DNA from 3 places in the Ureibacillus sp. GCM10028918 genome. Region 1 is predicted to be linked to each of the others. Evidence: riboswitches for the same ligand, from Rfam matches in the RefSeq annotation. Region 1 holds a riboswitch; each other region holds the start of a gene.

Evidence for each region. Region 1 has a riboswitch for S-adenosylmethionine ahead of metK (methionine adenosyltransferase). Riboswitches for the same ligand answer to the same signal wherever they lie in the genome.
Region 2: linked by a shared signal. The riboswitch ahead of ACFQU5_RS18530 (methionine ABC transporter ATP-binding protein) and the one ahead of metK (methionine adenosyltransferase) in region 1 are both predicted to bind S-adenosylmethionine.
Region 3: linked by a shared signal. The riboswitch ahead of ACFQU5_RS09275 (O-acetylhomoserine aminocarboxypropyltransferase/cysteine synthase family protein) and the one ahead of metK (methionine adenosyltransferase) in region 1 are both predicted to bind S-adenosylmethionine.

The regions. Positions count from the first base shown of each region.
Region 1 covers NZ_JBHTFK010000014.1:14,075-18,982, reverse strand. The annotation lists gene ACFQU5_RS12615 (acyltransferase) at 1-40, opposite strand, end outside; gene metK (methionine adenosyltransferase) at 513-1,709, opposite strand; SAM riboswitch class I at 2,162-2,275, opposite strand; gene pckA (phosphoenolpyruvate carboxykinase (ATP)) at 2,475-4,061, shown strand; gene ACFQU5_RS12600 (alpha/beta hydrolase family protein) at 4,123-4,902, opposite strand; gene ACFQU5_RS12595 (NUDIX domain-containing protein) at 4,886-4,908, opposite strand, start outside.
Region 2 covers NZ_JBHTFK010000039.1:77,950-82,857, forward strand. The annotation lists gene ACFQU5_RS18520 (MetQ/NlpA family ABC transporter substrate-binding protein) at 628-1,497, opposite strand; gene ACFQU5_RS18525 (methionine ABC transporter permease) at 1,585-2,253, opposite strand; gene ACFQU5_RS18530 (methionine ABC transporter ATP-binding protein) at 2,246-3,271, opposite strand; SAM riboswitch class I at 3,458-3,564, opposite strand; gene ACFQU5_RS18535 (thioredoxin family protein) at 3,626-3,925, opposite strand; gene ACFQU5_RS18540 (toprim domain-containing protein) at 3,966-4,328, opposite strand; gene gcvH (glycine cleavage system protein GcvH) at 4,561-4,908, opposite strand, start outside.
Region 3 covers NZ_JBHTFK010000007.1:24,168-29,075, reverse strand. The annotation lists gene ACFQU5_RS09285 (homoserine dehydrogenase) at 1-202, opposite strand, end outside; gene ACFQU5_RS09280 (hypothetical protein) at 647-1,036, opposite strand; gene ACFQU5_RS09275 (O-acetylhomoserine aminocarboxypropyltransferase/cysteine synthase family protein) at 1,286-2,587, opposite strand; SAM riboswitch class I at 2,699-2,807, opposite strand; gene ACFQU5_RS09270 (glycerol-3-phosphate acyltransferase) at 2,962-3,594, shown strand; gene nfsA (oxygen-insensitive NADPH nitroreductase) at 3,724-4,458, shown strand; gene ACFQU5_RS09260 (hypothetical protein) at 4,610-4,908, opposite strand, start outside.

The DNA.
Region 1 (4,908 bases):
GTACAATCCCTATTTCATTTAACCTTTCTCTTTTACTCATAATTAAAACCTCTCAATATTTATCTACTAATCTTCACAACCAATTAAACAACTAGCTGTCTATGTACTGCTTAACTGCTTAAATTTCATCCAAAAGGTTTTGCCTATGAACTTTATTATTAGTGACGAACCTTAAACAAACCTTAAAATCCAGTTTGCGCATTATAGGGAATTTTTAGAGCTATCTTTCAATTCCCTAAAAATAAAATAAAAAACATGTGCAGAAAAACATTCGTTTTTCTGCACATGTTTGAGACTGTTGACGAACGTTCAATCCTTGAAGTTGCTTGTCTCGCTCGTCTCCTCGTGGATGTATTGTTTAATTCGGGTCAACGCTTTAGCCGGGTTCCTTACTCACTATTGTTTTCAAACAGTCTAGGTACCTACTTTTTTTAGAATTAACAAAAAAACCGAGTAGAAAAAGTCGAATATCGACTTTATCTACTCGGTTTCAGTTTTAATAAGTGGAAAAGTTAAATTCCAGCTTTTTCTTTTAGTTGCCCAGCGATATCTGTATTTTCCCATGGCACGTCTAAGTCAGTACGACCAAAGTGTCCATAAGCAGCTGTTTGTTTGTAGATTGGTCTACGAAGGTCAAGCATTTTAATAATGCCAGCAGGACGTAAATCGAATAATTCACTTACCCATTCTACTAATTGTTCTTCTTTCACGATTCCAGTTCCAAATGTATCAATGGCAATTGATACAGGTCGGGCAACACCGATTGCATAAGCTAATTGTACTTCAGCACGTTCGGCCAGACCCGCAGCTACAATATTTTTTGCAACGTATCTTGCAGCATATGCTGCTGAGCGGTCAACTTTTGTCGCATCCTTACCAGAGAATGCACCACCACCATGGCGAGCATACCCACCATAAGTATCTACAATAATTTTACGACCTGTCAGACCTGCATCGCCTTTTGGACCACCGATTACAAAACGGCCAGTTGGGTTAATAAAGTATTTTGTGTTCGCATCAATTAAGTCAGCAGGCACCACTACATTAATGACTTTTTCTTTGATATCTTCATGGATTTGTTCTAACGTAACTTCTTCATCGTGTTGAGTAGAAATAACAATCGTATCTACACGTACCGGCTTGTTATTTTCATCATACTCGATAGTTACTTGAGTTTTACCATCAGGACGCAAGTAAGAAAGTTCTTGAGATTTTCGCACTTCTGTTAGGCGTCGAGCTAGTCTGTGTGCAAGACTGATTGGAAGTGGCATAAGTTCTGGTGTCTCATTACATGCAAACCCGAACATTAATCCTTGGTCCCCTGCTCCAATCGCTTCAATATCCTCGTCAGTCATGAATCCTTCACGAGCTTCTAAAGCTTGGTCAACTCCTTGTGCAATATCTGGTGATTGCTCGCCAATTGCTACTAACACAGCTAGGTTTTCTGCGTCAAAACCATATTTTCCGCGAGTATAGCCAATCTCTGCTACAGTATCCCGAACAATTCCTTTAATATCTACATATGTTGAAGTTGTGATTTCACCTGCAACCAGCACTAAACCAGTTGTCACGGTTGTTTCACAAGCTACACGAGCATTTGGGTCTTCTTTTAAAATCGCATCCAAAATTGCATCTGAGATTTGGTCACAAATTTTATCTGGGTGTCCTTCTGTTACACTTTCTGATGTAAACAGTCTACGGTTTGTCATTTCGTTTCCTCCTAAGTTTATAGCGAGATAAATTCTCGTTGTTGATACGGTACTCATTATCCATGTTTAACCCGCTCTACTCGATCGGTATTTCAGCCGTTACCATTTAACTTGTTCATTCTTTCCTACTTTAGAATATAAGTTAGGTAAATGTGAATTAATGTTTTATTATTACTCTCGTATAAAACAGTAAGCGAACAAAATTTCAGCTTAACATTTGTCACAGTAATCAATAATCTTATTTCTTTAAAATCTGCATACTGGACATAATAAAACTACAATCTAAAATGTGTATATACGGTCTATACAAATACATGGATTTAGAAAGGCACAGATAAAAATAGAAAAAAATGCTATCCTCATCATTGTGTTCCAATTAGAAAAAAAAAATTCCTTTTACTCTAGTTAAGACATGAGTAAAAGGAATTGTGGATTCATAACATTACCTTTCACTCTTATCGTTCAAGGGTATTCCCTTGCATCAGGTTGGCACCATCGCGTTAAATAAATAACGCAGGTTGCCGGGTTTCATAGGGCCTTGACCCTCCACCAACTCGGGATAAGAGTATCCGTTCAATAGTACATCTTACGTAATGTAGGGTCACTTGTCAATCGTTTTTGACTAATTCTATTAAAAGTTTAAAGATTTAAAAATAATTTTCCGGACTAGTATAGACTAATTAATTCAATGTGTTATACTATTTTTGAAAATAATCAAACCTCCCGGCACTTAGGGAATTCTATAAAAAGGATGGTATTTAATCGATGAATTCAGTAGAAATTGCAAATGAGCTGAAGGAATTATTAAACGGCGAAAATATTAAAGTTCAATTATCCGTACCACAATTAGTGGAAAAAGCTACAGAACGTGGAGAAGCTACATTAACTGCTGAAGGTGCATTACGTGCTGAAACAGGCAAATATACTGGTCGTTCTCCTAAAGATAAATATATCGTAGAAGAAGAAAGCACAAAAGACAAAATCGACTGGGGTAATGTTAACCGTCCGATTTCTGCTGAAGTGTTTGATAATCTATATATAAAAGTGGTCAACTATTTAAAAGAAAAAGAAGAGCTATATGTATTCAAAGGATATGCTGGTGCAGACAAAGAATCTCAGCTGCAAATTCAAGTTATTAACGAATACGCATGGCACAATCTATTCTGTCATCAATTATTCATCCGTCCAACTAACGAAGAACTAGCTGCTCATAATGCAGAATTTACTATTGTATCAGCTCCGAACTTTAAAGCTGATCCAGCAGTTGATGGCACAGCTTCTGAAACATTTATCATCGTTTCACTAGAAAAGAAAATTATTCTAATCGGTGGTACTGAATATGCTGGAGAAATGAAAAAATCGATCTTCGGTATAATGAACTACCTTTTACCAGAAAACGACATTTTCTCTATGCATTGCTCGGCTAACGTAGGTGAAGAAGGAGATGTTGCTTTATTCTTCGGTCTATCTGGCACTGGTAAAACTACTTTATCGGCAGATAGCAACCGTAAATTAATTGGTGATGACGAGCATGGTTGGTCAGATAACGGTGTATTCAACATTGAAGGTGGATGCTACGCAAAAACAATTAACCTTTCTGCCGAAAAAGAACCAGAAATATATAATGCAATTCGTTTTGGGACTGTATTAGAAAACGTTGTTGTTGACCCGGAATCTCGCATTCCTAACTACGATGATGGTTCTCTAACTGAAAATACGCGTGCTGCATATCCAATTCACTTTATCGATAATATCGTCATGCCATCTGTTGCAGGACATCCAAAAACAATTGTATTTTTAACTGCTGATGCTTTTGGTGTGCTGCCTCCAATCAGTAAGTTAACAAAAGAACAAGCGATGTACCACTTCCTGAGTGGTTTTACTTCAAAATTAGCAGGTACAGAACGTGGCGTTACATCTCCTGAGCCAGTATTCTCTACATGCTTCGGTTCACCTTTCTTACCTCTTCCAGCTACTCGTTACGCTGAAATGTTAGGTGAAAAAATTGATGAACACGGCTCACAAGTATTCTTGGTAAACACTGGTTGGACTGGTGGAGAATACGGAGTCGGTACACGTATGAAGCTTTCTTATACACGTACAATGGTTCGTGCTGCAATTGATGGTAAGCTAAACGATGTAGAAACTAAACAAGATGCAATCTTTGGCTTACACATCCCAACTGCAGTTGAAGGAGTGCCAAGTGAGGTATTAGACCCTCGTGCTGCTTGGGCTGACAAAGAAGCTTATGATCAAAAGGCAAACTTCTTAGCTAACTTATTCAAAGAAAACTTCACAAAGTTCTCTAATGTTTCTGAAGAAATACTGAAAAAAGGTGGCCCATTAGCTTAATCTCGGGCTAAAAACATATTAATAAAAAAAGCGGACTGTCTCTAAAGGACGTCCGCTTTTTTCATTTCATCTTCATCCATTCACACAAAGCCCTCACAGTTTGTCGGTTGATGTGCGGCGGATAGTAATGAGTTAAGCCTGAAGAAAACCATGTTTCTACCTGCTTTTTCTCTTTTATTAATGCCTGCTCTAAATCATAGCTTTGTTCAATACTCACATTCTCGTCTTCGGTCCCATGAATAATAAGCACTGGCGCATTGATCATCTGCGCTTTCAAGATCGGGTTTCGTTCATCATACTTCTCCTGCTCTTTATTTGGAGAACCTCCGATAATACGTTTCAGCGTTCTCCGCATATCCACTCGTTCCATGTACATGGACGTTACGTCTGTTACACCTGCCCACGTGACAACAGATTTGATGTCATCTCTTAAGATTGCAGTCCATAACGCCATTAATCCGCCACGAGAAAAACCAAATAAATGAACTTCTTTGACATTAGCAAAACTCTTTAGCATGTTTATGCTATTGACTGCGTCAAATCGATCCGCTCCAGCCATCTCGTCGCGACCTTCGCCGCCTCGATTGCCTCGATAATACGGGGCAAAGACCACTAAGCCCTGGGCAGCAAATTGAGCTATTCTTGATGGGCGAACCATTCCAATTGACTGTAGACCACCCCTCAGGTAAAGCAAGGCTTCATACTGCCCTTCTTTTTTTGGTTTAGCTAATAACCCCTTTACTCGTAGTCCCTCCGACCAATAAATAATCTCTTGAAGGGACACATTTGGATTGGGTGAAGGATACGCTCGGATCAATTCAATACTACCATTGTCTTTCATGATTCT
Region 2 (4,908 bases), on a different contig from region 1:
TGGATGAAAGTCATTTCGGCGTGGTTGAGCTTGTAAACTGTCCTTCATTCCTTTGATGAAAGACATTTCGAGTTGGCTGAGCTTGTATACTGTCCTTCATTTCTTTGATGAAAGACATTTCGAGTGGGCTGAGCTTGTAAACTGTCCTTCATTCCCTTGATAAAGGACATTTCGAGTTGGCTGAGCTTGTATACTGTCCTTCATTCGCTTGATGAAAGACATTTTAAGAAGTCTGAGCTTGTATACTGTCCTTCATTCCTTTGATGAAAGACATTTCGAATTGGCTGAGCTTGTATACTGTCCTTCATTCCCTTGATGAAAGACATTTCGAGTGGGCAGAGCTTGTAAACTTTCCTTCATTCGCTTGATGAAAGACATTTTAAGAAGTCTGAGCTTGTATACTGTCCTTCATTCCTTTGATGAAAGACATTTCGAGTGGGCAGAGCTTGTATACTGTCCTTCATTCCCTTGACGAAAGACATTTCGAGTTGGCTAGCTTGTAAAATATTCTTCATCTCGTAGTCGTATATCATTTTGGATAGGATTTTGTTCTTAAATGCATTAAACGCACTCCATCTCGAAAATAAAAAATGGTGAGGAAAAGTTAATTTCCCTCACCATTTCAAATTATTCGTTTACTGGTACTACTGCGCCGCCCCACTCATCAATGATGAATTGTTGGATTGCATCTGAATGCAATACTTCTACTAAGCGTATAATTGCTTCGTTATCTTTATCTTCAGCTTTCACTGCGATTACGTTTACATAAGGAGATTCAGAACCTTCAATCGCGATTGAATCTTCTATAGGGTTTATGCCAGCATCGATTGCGAAGTTAGAGTTAATAACTACCGCGTCTCCTTCGCCTTCTTCATAATACGTTACTAACATTTCTGGCGCCGAGCTATTGTCGATTACCAAATTTTTTGGATTTTCAACGATATCATCGACAGTTGCTAACGTTTTATCGATTCCATCTGCTAATGTGATTAACCCTTTATTTTCAAGAAGAGATAAAATACGGCCTTGGTCGGATACTGAGTTAGAAATAATAATTGTTGCGCCATCCGGAAGTTCTTCTAATGATTTATATTTTTGTGAATAAATTCCGATTGGTTCAATGTGAATTCCACCTGCATTTACGAAATCATAGCCTTTTTCAGCAATTTCCGTTTCAAGGTATGGAATGTGCTGGAAATAGTTTGCATCAAGTTCACCAGAGTCCAAGTCTTGGTTAGGCATTACATAGTCTTGGTAAGGTTCGATTTTCAACTCGATTCCTTCTTCAGCTAAAATAGGTTTTGCTTGTTCTAAGATTAAATCATGTAAACCGTTAGATGCCCCAACTGTTATAGTAGTAGATTCTTTTTGATCCGTTGTTGCTTCACCAGCAGAATCGTTTGTAGAAGTATTGGTTTCTTCTTCCTTAGCACTGCCACATGCTGCTAAAGCAAGAACGACTACTGATAATAATAAAAATGATAAAATTTTCTTCATGTTGTCTTTCTCCTTTTCTTTTCATTTCTTCTATATGTGAACGGCTAAACCGTCAGCACCAATTACTAAATAAAACTAAAATCCTGATTAACGTTTATCAGTCTTTGTTGTTATAAAGTCTCCAATAAATTGAAGAATAAACACAATCAATAAAATAACAATCGTCGCCGTTAATGTTACATCTTCACGGCTGCGCTGGAAGCCATCAATAAAAGCAAGGTTTCCTAATCCGCCTGCCCCGATAATACCAGCCATTGCCGTATATCCGACTAATGCAACCGCAGTTACTGTAATACCGGAAAGTAATGCTGGCAAAGACTCAGGAATCAACACTTTCCAAATAATCGTTGAAGTTTTCGCGCCCATTGATCGAGCTGCTTCTATAACGCCTTTATCAATTTCTCGTAAAGCGATTAATACCAAGCGAGCATAAAACGGTGCAGCACCAATAATCAAAGCCGGTAAAGCCGCTTCAACTCCTCGAATTGTTCCAAGCAAGAACTTCGTAAACGGAATTAAAAGAATAATTAATACGATAAATGGAATAGAACGGAATATATTAACGAGAGAGCCAGTTAGAAGATTCACTATTTTATTTGCCCAGATTTGGTGCGGACTTGTCAAAAACAGCAGTATTCCAATTGCTAGCCCCAGTACAAAGGTTACTCCTGTAGAAATAACCGTCATATATAGTGTCTCGTATGTAGCTTCCCACATTTTTACCCAATCAACATTCGGAAATAATTGATTAAACATGGTCAATCACCTCCGCTTGAATTTCTCGAGACTCTAAAATCTTGAATGCTTTTTCAACTTGATCTGGTTTGCCATCAATCTGAACAATCAATGTTCCGTAAGGACCACTTGTAGTTTGTGTAATATTCCCGTGAACAATATTCACTTCTACATCAAATTCCTTAATAATTTGGGAAATTACCGGTTGTTCCGTTTTATTCCCTATAAATGTCAGCTTCACAATTTTCCCTGTAGGGTAATTCACTAGAATTTGCTCAATCGATTCTTTCGATTCCTTTGTTCCTGAAACTTGCATTACGAAGTTCTTTGTTATTTCGGCTTTGGGATTTTGGAACACTTCAAGAACGTCGCCAGATTCAACAACTTGTCCAGCTTCCATTACTGCTACACGTTTGCAAATTTTACGGATAACATGCATTTCATGTGTAATAAGAACAATCGTTAGCCCTAAACGCTTATTGATGTCCAGCAACAGTTCCAAAATGGCATCCGTTGTTTCTGGATCAAGGGCACTTGTTGCTTCATCACAAAGCAAGACTTCCGGGTTATTGGCTAACGCTCTTGCAATCCCGACACGTTGCTTTTGACCGCCTGATAATTGAGATGGATAAGCACTTTCTCTCCCTGTTAACCCAACCAAGTCGATCAATTCTTTCACACGTTGTGCCCGTTCCGACTTTGAGACACCTGCAATCTCTAATGGGAAGGCAATGTTATCCGCAACTGTCCTTGACCATAGTAGATTGAAATGCTGGAAGATCATACTGATTTTTTGTCTTGCTTGACGAAGCTGTGTACCAGAAATCGAAGAAATCTGTTGGCCATTTACTTCTACGGTACCTGTAGAAGGTTTTTCCAGACCGTTTAATAAGCGAATCATCGTACTTTTTCCGGCACCGCTATAGCCAATAATTCCGAAGATTTCACCTTTATTAATAGATAAATTAACATCTTTGACAGCTGTTAATTCTCCATTCTTTGTTTTATATATTTTCGATATATCTTTAAGTTTAATCATATGTGACTCCTTACTTTACGTTCGATCTCAAACCGTAATTATGTATTCTTTTATATAAACTTGAAGGTATTTTAAGTTTACCCATTTAGCTAAGTGAAATTTAGGAGAAAATTTTTTACAAACAAAAAGCCCCTTCTACCAAGACAAGTAGAAGGGGACGTAAATGTATTGTTTACGTTAACCGTTCTCTTATCTTCCAAAGTATCCACTTCGCGTGACTTGGCACCTTTTCACATAAATGTGATGGTTGCCGGGTTTCATAGGGCACTTCCCTCCACCGCTCTTTATAAGAGTTACGATATTAAGTTTTAGATTATGGAAGTTACTTTACCACGTCAGTTCTACCCTCGTCAACTACTTTTTTAACTTTTCATATAGGAATGGTACAGATTGGAAAGCATACACTTTTTCGACATTTCCATGTTCGCTAATCAGCAAACATGGGACACTTTCAACTTGATAATCCATCGCTAGCGTTTCTAAGTAATTAATATTGGCTTTCCCTAGCGGCAGATCTGGTAAAAGATTTTCTATAACTTCCAACATTTTCGATGCAACTGCACAAGTCCCACACATAGGCGTATATAGATAAAGGGCAACAAAGGCATTTTGCTCCTGTTGTTGCACCCAATTTTCAGTTGTCCATTCTTTCATAATCATCATCCTACTTCATTGGTTTAGGTAATATAAACAGCTAATTTAACGTTTCAATTGATGAAGATAGATATTGCTTATGCACAGAAAATTTGGCCTCGTTTAACAAATTTGCCAACACTTTTTTAGGTGCATTTGCCACTTCGATATATGTTCGGGGTATGAAAAGATGAACAGCTTCAGAATAAATTCTTTTTGTTAGCTTTCTCAACTTTTCTCCTGAATTATCCGCATCAAATAACGTATAGAGTTTACATTCTTCAAATGGCTCTAGAAGATCTAATAATGCATCCTCACTAATCGTACCATTTGTACAAATAATTTTAACATCCTCTGCAAATATTGGTGCAATGTTTAACTTATCCGATCGACCTTCAACAATTATACACTTATCAACTATCATTTGCTTCACCCCACGATTTGTAGTAACACAGCTAAATAACGTCTTCAAATATGCATAAGGATAATGATTGAAAAGCACGGTTTTCGTTAGCGAAAATCGAAGTCTTTTCCCACTGATTTTAGGTAGAAAGTCTTTCCCATTATCAGTGAAATAAAAGTGTGGTTACTTATTATATTTAGATTGTAAAAAAAACGCCAGTGATTTTCTGGCGTTTTAATATATCATATTCAGATTATGCCTCAATTAATTCATCATATTGCTCAGGAGTTAATAAAGCTTCCACTTCTGAAAGATCAGTTGGTTCAATCACTACCATCCAAGCCTGTTCGTAAGGCGACTCGTTTACAAATTCTGGGCTATCTTCAAGTTCACTATTGATTTCAACAACTTTACCTGAAATTGGTGCGTATAGTTCTGAAACTGTTTTAACAGATTCAACACTACCGAATGGTTGGTTTAATTGAATATCGTCGCCAACTTGTGGAAGTTCAACGAAAACAATATCGCCAAGTTCAGATTGTGCAAAGTGTGTAATTCCAATACGTACTTTTCCATCTTCAACTTTTACCCATTCGTGTTC
Region 3 (4,908 bases), on a different contig from region 1:
AAAGGCAATCGTCGATGCTGTCTGTTAATAAATGCGCTGTTCCTGGTATACGTTCCTTTGTTGTATCCCGTACTAAAATCTTTGCTACTTCTAATTCTAGGCCTAATTTATCGCGAAGTTCTTCGCGTTTTTCATTTAAAATATGATATATTCCCTGACCTACCGTGCCAAAACCTAAGATGGCCGCCTTGATTGTTGCCATTTCTATACTCGCCTCCATCTTCACTCTACATTCTGCATAATTTAGGCATCTACGAATCTTAATATATAAGGATAGGTGATATACGATTCCTTACATTATTTTACGCCAACCTGATATAAGTCATAATCAGAATAAAAACAAATAATTCGAAAAATTTCACTTAAGAAAATTTTATCTTATATTTGGAAGGAACTCAAGAACATTCTTCCTAAGGTGGACAAATGTTTTTCTAAGAAGGTCAAAAAGGTTCATAAATATTTTATAAAATACTATATTCTAAAATTTTTTTCCAATAATTTATCTTTAATCATCTCATTTAATTTAAAATCAAAAAGGCATCTCTGCTCTCGAGACACCTAATTGATTATTATAGCATAATATTTATTTTCTTACGCTTTGAAATACTTCCAATAAATCATGGTGCTGTTGTTAAATGGGAGATTATCAGGACGCTTTATATAAAGTATACTTACGAATTTTACTAACTACTCTGTTAATGACAAGCAATTCTTTTGTTGTGAACTTGGGCACCCCATATGGGCGATGAACAAGCTGGAATTGACCATATTCTAAATGCCATTCTTTAGCTGGTATTAGTAGATGCTGATCTTCAAACTCTTTATATGCCTCGAAAACTTCTTTTACATAATAATTCTTTTCTATAAAATTTGTAGTTTCTTCTTCAAAGGCTGTATGTCCAAAGTTTTTGTACCAAAGATTATCTACTACAGCTAATAGGCGCTGAAGTGAGAACGAATTAATAAACGTACCTTTTTCATTTAGTTCATATATCAAATATGCCGCAAAATTTTGCGCGCTATAAATATTCCCCATTTAACAACACTCCTTTTACACCCGTTAAAACAACCCGACTATTAGATTGTAAGTGACTGATTTTAATTCCGATAATTTTGCTCTATATTAATTATTATACAAATCAGACACCTTTATGTCAATAAAACAAATAGACTTACTTGGTATTCAAGTCTAGATAGCCGAATGAATGGCACTTGATAGAATTGGTGAAAAGATCCCTTTTACGAATGAAGTGAAAAGTCTATTTCACCAATCCTTGTATTCTAATTAAACGTTTGCTTGCGAAACAGATTCAATTGCTTTTGTTAAAGCCTGTTTTAAATCTGCAATGATATCTTCTACAGCCTCTAGTCCAACTGATAAGCGAATGAGCTCTTCAGATACACCTGCCACTTTTAACTCTTCTGGAGATAGTTGTTGATGTGTTGTTGAAGCTGGATGAATAATTAGAGATCTGGCATCTCCTACATTGGCTACATGAGAGAATAGCTGCACATGATCAATCACTTTACTTCCCACTTCGCGGCCACCTTTAATGCCAAATGTAAGCATGGAGCCGAAACCATTTTTTAAGTATTTTTTCGCTAATGAATGCGATGGGAAGTTTTCTTTGCCTGGATAATTGACATATTCCACGAATGAGTGGTTATCAAGGTATTGTGCAACCTTCTGTGCATTTTCTCCGTGTTTTGTATAACGCAAATGAAGCGTTTCTAGACCTTGCAGGAAGTTAAATGCACTGTCTGCACTAAGGGTTGGACCGAAGTCGCGCAATAATTGAACACGCAATTTTGTTGCAAAGGCAGCACCCGCTGTATCAATCCCAAAACGAATGCCATGATATGACTCATCCGGTTCAGTGAAGCCTGGGAAGCGTCCACCTGTCCAGTCAAATTTACCGGCATCCACTACGATACCTCCAATTGTCGTACCATGACCACCAATCCATTTTGTTGCAGAATGTACAACAACATCTGCTCCAAATTCAATCGGGTTTGATCCGTATGGGGATGGGAAGGTATTATCGATGATTAACGGAAGTCCATGCGCATGAGCAATTTCCGCTACTCGTTCAATATCTAAAATGTTGAGACTTGGATTACCAACCGTTTCTGCAAAGATTGCTTTTGTTTTGTCCGTAATCGCCGCTTCAAAATTCTCTGGATTGCTTTCATCTACAAATACAGTTGTAATGCCGTAGCGTGGTAAAGTATTTGCAAGTAAGTTATACGTACCCCCATATAACGAACCTGCCGAGACAATTTCATCCCCGGTACCAGCTACATTCAAAATAGAAAAGGCTATTGCAGCCGCACCTGACGACAAGGCAACTGCAGCTGCCCCTCCTTCAAGCAATGCAACACGTTTTTCAAAGACATCAACAGTCGGGTTCATAATACGCGAGTAGATATTTCCGGGTTGTTCCAGGGCGAACAATTTCCGCGCGTGCTCCGTACTTTCAAAAGCATACGCCGTTGTTCTGTAAATGGGTACTGCGATTGCTCCTGTCACTGGATCAGGTGTTTGCCCACCATGAAGCAATTGTGTTTCCGGTCGTTGTTGTGACATGTTTCTTCCTCCTAAATTAGAATCGATGGCAGATCTTTTTTTGAGGAGGACCTTATGGAAAAACAAAAGCCCTCTTCTAAGAAGAGGGCTGCAAAGTTGCAATTTTTCCTCCCCTTATCTTTCAGATCTAATCAAAATCTGTAGGAATTAGCACCTTTGCGTAAATACGCCGGTTGCTGGGCATCGTAGGGCCTAGTCCCTCCGCCTCTCTGGATAAAGGTATTTGATTCATGTTCCATCGTTAGAACTTACTATAATTCATAGTAATCAACTGTGTCAACTACATTTTTAAAATATTTCGATAATATCTGAAACATCTTATATAATCATAGAGTATATTGTAAAAAGCACTTTTTTCGAAAGGAGTTTTCACTTTGCTTTCTGCCATTATTATTATACTTTTAGCAGGTTACCTAATCGGCTGCATTCACGGCTCTAATATTGCCAGATTATTATCGGGCGTTAACTTAAAGGAAGTTGGTCATGGCAATGCAGGAGCATCTAACGCCACCCTGTCCCTAGGTTGGAAATATGGTGCACTCGTTGCTTTGATTGACATTGGAAAAGGGGCAGTGGCTATTGTTTTGCTGCGTATATACTTAGTAAACTCTGGCTCTTTTACCGATGAACAAACATCTCTTTTACTATACCTTATTGGGGCAGCTGTCATCCTGGGCCATAACTTCCCGATCCATATGAAATTTCGTGGTGGAAAAGGGACTGCTTCCTTAATCGGCATTTTTATTGCACTTGATTGGAAATTCGGGTTACTTGCTGTACTTGCCTTTGTGGTTGCATCACTTTTAACGAATTATTTGCTGATTGGCGTTTTCCTTTTGTACATTTTATTCGTAGTAACTGCGCTTCTAGGCGAACCGACAATATGGCCCTTTATCATTACTCTGGCTTTATTTTTAATTGCCCTTTATCTTCACTTCGAAAATATCAACCGCATACGTTCAGGTACAGAACCGAAAGTTACATCGGCTTTTAAGAAGAAGGGCTGAGCTAGACCGGGGAAAACTTCTAGAAACCCTTCTTCTTTGAAAAAATAACAAAATATACTAATATAGCCTTATGGAGCACCTTGCTCTGTAAGGCTTTAATTATGCATTTTTTTAAGGGGAGGAAATGAAATGTCAGCAAAAGATTTATTACGCAGTCATACGTCTGTAAGAAAATATACAGGTGAAGCAATTCCAAAAGAAACAGTTGTGGATTTAATCCAAACGGCTCAAATGGCAGCGAGTTCTCACTTTGTACAAGCCTATAGTGTAATTTGGGTAACAGATGAAGAGAAAAAGCAAAAATTAGGAGAGCTTTCAAAGAATGAATTCCAATTTAAAACTGCAGGTGCCTCTTTTCTGTTCTGTGTCGACTTTAAACGTCTCCAAGTAGCGGGGCAAAAACAAGGGGTGAACATTGTTGCAGATAGTGCAGAAAATGTCTTAGTTGGTACTGCAGACGTTGGCATCTTTGCTCAAAACTTTGTCATTGCTGCAGAAGATGCTGGATACGGTATTTGCTATATTGGCGGGGCTCGCAACAATCCACAAGAAATTAGTGAGCTATTCAATTTACCTGAATATGTTTTCCCATTATTTGCGATGACAATTGGAACTCCGACCAAACGCAATGAAACAAAACCGCGTCTGCCGGTAGATGCTGTTCTGCACGAAAATGATTATGATGTGGAAAAATACGATACATTGCTTGATGAATACGATGCAACGATGGAAGAATACTATGTAAGCCGTAGCTCAAACCAAAAAATGGCCAACTGGACAAAACAAATGGCCGACTTCCTAGTTGAACAAAGAAGACCGCATATCAAAGAATTCCTGGCTTCCAAAGGCTTTAATTGGAAATAAGGAGATGATTAGTGATATCGAAGGCGAATGAAGAGCTTGCCTTGTTATCACTTTTTTATTTAACCCCCTTCTGAGGGAAGTAATTCTCGCCATTTGAAAGTCGCACAATAAATAAAAAGCCCAAACCAATTACTTGGTTTGGGCTTACTACTTATGGTGCTACAATACCTTCAATCCTCATTTCTTTTATTGGAAGGAATAACTCTTCCGTTGCATAATACGTGATGGCTACACGATCTCCTTCTTGTAGATAGATTGCTAGAGGTGCGTTTTGTGAGCTGACAACAAAGTTTTGACCTGTATTTAACAAGAACGAAACCACTGTGTAATCACCGATACGCTCCTTATAAACACGCACAACATCTCCGGAAATTGTCGCTTCTTCTGCATTTGATGTGCCATCAACCGTTCCGCCTCCACGATTTAATGCAGTCTTATATTGCTTCAATG